2 regions of the Blautia sp. 1033sp1_1033st1_G9_1033SCRN_220408 genome follow, and region 1 is predicted to be linked to the other one. Evidence: predicted binding sites of a transcription regulator. Region 1 holds the regulator's gene; the other holds the start of a gene.
The links. Region 1 encodes HrcA, which represses chaperone genes, less so after heat shock. Its sites were predicted from a motif close to TGTTAGCACTCNNNNNNNNNGAGTGCTAACA; they were not measured.

Region 1 (3,432 bases):
AACCTCGATAACACCATCGCCGATCTCAATGATAGAAACATCAAATGTACCACCGCCAAGGTCATATACCATGATCTTCTGCTCTTTTTCATTATCAAGACCATAAGCAAGAGCTGCTGCTGTAGGCTCGTTGATAATACGTTTTACATCAAGACCTGCGATCTTACCTGCATCCTTGGTAGCCTGACGCTGTGCATCATTGAAATATGCTGGAACTGTGATCACCGCTTCTGTTACAGGCTCACCTAAGTATCCTTCTGCATCTTTTTTCAGCTTCTGAAGGATCATAGCGGAAATCTCCTGTGGAGAATATTTCTTACCATCAATATTTACACGATAATCTGTACCCATCTCTCTCTTAATGGAAGAGATTGTCTTTTCTGCATTTGTTACAGCCTGACGTTTTGCAGGCTCACCTACCAGACGCTCACCTGTCTTTGTAAATGCAACAACAGACGGTGTTGTTCTGGATCCTTCTGTATTTGCAATAACGGTAGGTTTTCCACCTTCCATAACTGCTACACAACTGTTTGTAGTACCTAAATCAATACCAATAATCTTACTCATGATAATTCCCTCCTGATTAATTTGCAACTTTAACCATACTGTGTCTTACAACAAAATCTTTATAGGTATATCCCTTCTGGAATACTTCTACTACTTCATTAGCACCTGCATTTTCATCCTCTACATGCATCACTGCATTATGGAGGTTCGGATCAAACTCTTTGCCTTTGGCCTCGATCTCCTTAACACCCATCTCATCAAGAGCGGTCATCAACTGTTTGTAGATCATCTTCATGCCATCTGCAAAGGCATCTCCCTCTGGAGCCTGTGCAAGTCCTCTTTCAAAATTATCCACAACAGGCAGGATCTTTTCAACAATATCTCTTGCCCCGATCACATACATGCTGGCCTTTTCCTTTTCCGTTCTTTTACGGAAATTATCAAACTCAGCCATGCTTCTCTTTAAACGATCGGTAAGCTCTTCCACCTGCTGTTCAAATTTATCTTTTTTCTTTTTTCCGAAGAAAGAAGTCTTTGTCTTTTCTTCCGGTTTGGCATCTTTTGTTTCTGGCTCTTCTGATGCTTCAGCCTCTGGAACTTCTTTTTCCTCTTCTTTGGAAGATTCTTTCTCTGTATCCTCAGCCTCGGCTGCTGTCTCTTCTTCGCTGCCGTCAGTCACCGGAATCTCAACTGTTTCTTCTGTAGCTTCGGTTTCTTTCTTTATATCTGACACGCTGTCAACCGCCTTTCTATGTTTTCTTATTTACTGCTTCATCAAGATGAACCTTAAGCTTCTTCAAGCTGTCCACAACATTCTCATAATCCATACGCTTAGGTCCGATGATACCGATGGTTCCATGCATCCCATTGCCCAACTCATAAGAGGCAGTCACAACACTGCAATCCTTCATGGTCTGAATGGGAACCTCATCACCGATGTACACCTGCACACCTGTGCTTTCCTGATCACCCATGCTCTCACGAACCATATCTGCCAATTCCTTCTTATCCTCGAAAGTGGAGATCAGCTCGCTTGCTCTGGACTTGTCAGCCAGCTCCGGATATTTAAAAATATTGGTGGTTCCTGATGTATATACTTCCAAATCTTCCTCATCCACCTGAATGGTGGCTGCCACTGCATCTAACACGGTAGCTACCACACCGCTGTGGGTTCCTGCCTGCTCCTTCAGTCTGGCGATCATACCAAGATTGATATCCTGGATAGGAACTCCGTTCAGGTTGGTATTCAGAAGAAGGTTTAATTTCAGAATAGTCTGGTCATCCATCTCTTCGTCCAGATCAATGATCTGATTGCGGATCACATTGCCTTCACAAACAACAACTGCGATCAGCTGGTGCTCACTGACTCTGGAAAGCTGAATGAATTTCAATCGGCTTCCGCTGTACTGTGGAACCGTGATCATAGTGGCATAATTAGTATTGGCTGCCAAAACCTTGGCAACCTTCTTTAATACTTTATCCATCTTATCCGTGTTCTCTATCATCATCTCACGGATCTCTGCGATCTCTGATTCCTTTTCCCTGGTCAGTTCATCTACATAGAGACGATAGCCTTTGTCAGATGGAATCCTTCCTGCAGATGTATGAGGCTGTACGATATATCCCATATCGGTCAGGTCTGACATCTCATTCCGGATGGTTGCTGAACTTACATTCAGATCTGGATATTTGGAAATTGTCCTGGAACCTACCGGCTCACCTGTTTCCATGTATGTTTTGATGATTGCTTTCAGTATTTTCTTTTTGCGCTCATCTAATACGTCATCCATGAATGTTTGCTCCTTTCTCCATCTGTTTTGTTAGCACTCAACATAATGGAGTGCTAACATCTATGGTCTTAAGATACACCTGTTGTAAAAGTTTGTCAATATTTTTTACAAAATATTTGTGTGAAAATTTGGTGATGATTTTTCCTGATTGAGAAATGATTGTAAACGGCTTATAATATAGTTACGCAATATAAAAAAAGGAAAACACTACAATGGATTATAAAAAACATCTGACCTATTTTACAGGACTGGCTATCGGGCTTCTGACTCTTTTACTGGCTTTATTTCTTTCTCCTGCTGTTCCATGCTCAGCCGGCACTGCTTCTGTCACCTGGCGCGTTACCCAGTACGGCGATGACCATGCCGGAAAGCAGTCCATGTTCTATACCATCAAGGGCAGTAACGGCAAACTGATCGTAGTAGATGGTGGCTGGACAGATCAGGAGGCCTTTGTCCGTAAGACCATCCAAAGTCTGGGCAGCAAAGTTGATCTGTGGATCATCACTCACCCGCATCCGGATCATACCGGTGCTTTTATCAAAATCTTTTCTTCTCCAGGAGATATCCAGATTCGAAAAGTGATCGCTCCTAAGATCAATGACAGTCGCTACCGTAAATTTAAACACAGCTGGGATGAATATCCTGTGTTTCAGCAGTTTATGAAATTAATGTGCGGCACCTCCAAAATCCACTGGAAAGGAGCTGGTGACAGCTTCCGTTTTTCCGGACTGAAATTTCAGTTTTTCAACGGTTACAGCAACACCCTTACCAATACCACCAAAGACATCTGCAATGGTTCCTCCCTGGTATTTAAAGTATCCGGCAGGAAAACCAGCATGCTGTTCACAGGAGATATTCTCACAAAGGTAGGCAGACGGCTGATCAGTACATATAAGAAGCAACTAAAATCCACCTTTCTGCAGGCGCCGCACCACGGCAATAATACAGGTCGTTATTCCTTCTATAAATATATCGGTGCTGATATCACTTTTGTGGATGCCCCTGCTTTTCTCCGGACTTATCCTGCAGTAGCCCGGAATCTTCAAAATATAAAAGCACTTGGCGGACAGGTATATACCTACAACAGTTCCAGGCGAAGCGTTATCATTCACTGAAAATTGCAGGAAGATTGGGG
Region 2 (3,432 bases), 100 kb from region 1:
TCTTTTTCGGTTGGATTTTTACTAAAGCCATTATTGGAAGCACCATATAAAAAATATCTGCCCTACATGGTCTGTGTATACGAAGGGGGAATGATGGCCTATCCATTATATACCAGTTTGTGCGGCAGTGAACATCTTTCCCAGATTGCTGTATTGGATATTGCAGGACTGCTGTTTGGCTTCAGTGTATATATGGGAATGCTGGGACAGACTGAAAATGGAGGAAAGATTAGTGCAAAGGCACTGTTTTTCAGTGCAGTAAAAACTCCTGCATTTGTAGCCAGCGTTTTGGGAATTGCAGCCGGATTAACCGGAATCATTTCACGGCTTGTTGAAAGCTCTTTTGGAGGTGTTTATCTTAGCGTTGAAAATATTCTTACCACTTCTGTAACTTCTATGATCCTTCTTGTGGTAGGGTACAGTATGGAGTTGACCCGAGAACTGATCAGCCCATGTATAAAAACGATCATACTTCGTATTTGCGTCCAGGCGGTGATGATGGCTGGGGTTCTACTTGCTGTCCATTTTCTTGTAGGCAGTTCACAGCTTATGGATCTTGCAATCATTCTGTATATGTCTGCACCGGCTACTTTCAGTATGCAGACATTCCTGAAGAAAAAAGAAAGCAGTGCATATGTATCTACTACAAATTCTTTGTACTGTATTGTGTCAATTCTGGTATATATGGTGCTGGCGTTGATAATTTATTAGAGAGATATGTTAAATGACAGATTAGGTTAACTTGAATCGTGTGTTACTCTCTCATTATTTGGGGAGTGATGAATTAGAATTTGAATGAAAAATTATATTTTGGATAATTTAGAACTATATTGTACCAAACTGAATTGTATCATCCCAGTTCCGTAAACAGTAATAATAAAAAGAGGAATGCCTTTTGGGCAAGAGATTTCACTAAGTAAATGTCATTAGTTCGTGGATTTACATTAAATATTGTGCAAAATGACGAAAATGATTTGTAATTACACAATAAGATAAAAAAATACACAATATTCTTGACAAAATAAAAATGAAACCTGACTTTGAGAGTTGAACCATAAAATATAGTGCTAAGCCACAGATCAAAACCTATGGCTTAGCATTTTTTTATGGACTTTAGTCTGTTGGGTCCATAATGATATAAAAAAGTACTTCCCGTGGAATCGGAAGTACTTTTTTTATGGGTTGAATTAAATGTGCATCAATATGCGGAGGTAATGCACTTTATTTGGTAGATAACACAGTTGTTTGTGTTATGTTTATTTTAACAAAACAGAGGGGGAAAACAAGCCTCCCAGGGGGATACTGAAGTATGAAAAAAAGAAGAGGTGATATGCATTATATGAATAGGTATGGTATGTTGGGAAATTTATACAGGGTACAGAGATTTTGCATGGCTCCTAGCGGTCACAAAATCTTCACAAAATTATTAGCACTCACCTCTTGACAGTGCTAACAATGCGTGTTATATTACGTACAGAACAAAGGAAATGGATTATAAAGATAACAAGAATTTTAATAAATAAAGTAAGAAGTCCATTGAAAGGAGATATGACTTATGTTAAGACCAAGTATTTTTACAGACAGTTTACTGGATGATGTTTTTGGATTTCCATTTTATGATGATAAGGCAGACCACAGGGCAGAGAGAAAGCTGTATGGACATCACGCAGCTAATCTGATGAAGACAGATATTAAAGAGAAAAATGACAGTTTTGAATTAGAGATCGATCTTCCGGGATTTACAAAGGATGAGATCAAAGTAGAAGAGAAAAACGGATATCTGACAGTCAGTGCTTCAAAGGCTCTGGAGCAGGATTCCAAGGAGAAAGAAAGCGGGCGTTATATCCACAGAGAACGTTATACTGGTGCTTGCCAGAGAAGCTTCTATATTGGTGAGGATATTGAGAATGAGCAGATCAAAGCTGAATTCAAGCATGGGATCTTAAAGCTTACACTTCCAAAGAAACAGGCTAAGCCGGAAGTGGAAGAGAAACGTTATATTTCCATTGAAGGATGATCGTATTATGAAATGCCGATGGACAGCTTCTAGAAGGAGGCTGTCTGCCGGCAGTTTTTCCATATAAAAGGATTCGGAGAGGAGGAACGTATATGAACATCAGTAAATTCACACAGAAGTCCATTGAGGCAGTGCAGAATCTGGAAAAGGTTGCCTATTCTTACGGCAATCAGGAGATTGAACAGGAGCATCTGCTGTATTCCCTTCTGAAGCAGGAAGACAGCCTGATTCTGAAGCTGATCGAGAAGATGGATATCAATAAAGATTATTTTATTAATACAGTTGAAAAAGCACTGGACGAGAAAGTAAAAGTATCCGGCGGCGAACTGCGTTTTGGACAGTATCTGAACAAAGCACTGGTAAATGCAGAGGATGAAGCCAAGTCCATGGGGGATGAATATGTATCTGTGGAACATCTGTTTTTATCCCTGTTAAAGTATCCAAGTCCAAGCATGACAAAGATCTGGAAGGAATTTGGAATTACACGAGAAAGGTTTTTGCAGGCTTTGTCTACTGTAAGAGGAAATCAAAGAGTGGTCAGCGACAATCCGGAGGCTACTTATGATACACTTGCCAAATATGGCGAGGATCTGGTGGAAAAGGCCAGAAATCAAAAACTGGATCCGGTAATCGGCCGTGATGGGGAGATCCGTAATGTGGTACGGATCCTGTCCCGTAAGACTAAGAACAACCCGGTTCTTATTGGTGAGCCTGGTGTAGGTAAAACTGCAGTTGTAGAGGGACTTGCACAGAGGATCGTTGCAGGGGATGTACCGGAAGGTCTGAAGGAAAAGAAGATTTTTTCCCTGGATATGGGTGCTTTGGTAGCAGGAGCCAAGTACAGAGGCGAATTTGAGGAAAGACTGAAAGCTGTTCTTGAAGAAGTAAGGAAAAGCGAAGGCAGGATCATCCTGTTTATTGATGAATTGCACCTGATCGTTGGAGCAGGTAAGACAGATGGAGCCATGGATGCCAGTAATATGTTAAAGCCTATGCTGGCAAGAGGAGAACTTCATTGCATCGGCGCTACCACTTTGGATGAATATCGCCAGTATATTGAGAAGGATGCTGCACTGGAACGTCGTTTCCAGCCAGTTATGGTAGATGAACCTACAGTAGAAGATACCATTTCTATTCTTCGTGGACTGAAGGAACGGTATGAGGTTTTCCATGGAGTTAAGATTACAGATAGCGCCCTGGTAGCAGCGGCAACTCTTTCACATAGATATATTACGGATCGTTTTCTTCCAGATAAGGCTATCGACCTGGTAGATGAAGCCTGTGCACTTATTAAGACGGAATTGGATTCTATGCCTACTGAACTGGATGAGCAGCGCAGAAAGATTATGCAATTGGAGATTGAGGAGTCAGCCCTGAAAAAAGAGACGGATAGCTTAAGCCAGGAGCGTCTTGCT

Region 2: the regulator HrcA is predicted to act here: its motif matches at 1,425-1,455, upstream of AB5916_RS05465 (Hsp20/alpha crystallin family protein).

Annotation. Positions count from the first base shown of each region.
Region 1 is NZ_JBFKZO010000005.1:139,253-142,684, reverse strand. It holds gene dnaK (molecular chaperone DnaK) at 1-567, opposite strand, end outside; gene grpE (nucleotide exchange factor GrpE) at 584-1,231, opposite strand; gene hrcA (heat-inducible transcriptional repressor HrcA) at 1,257-2,297, opposite strand; gene AB5916_RS05970 (ComEC/Rec2 family competence protein) at 2,510-3,412, shown strand.
Region 2 is NZ_JBFKZO010000005.1:35,323-38,754, forward strand. It holds gene AB5916_RS05460 (AEC family transporter) at 1-711, shown strand, start outside; gene AB5916_RS05465 (Hsp20/alpha crystallin family protein) at 1,556-2,017, shown strand; gene clpB (ATP-dependent chaperone ClpB) at 2,110-3,432, shown strand, end outside.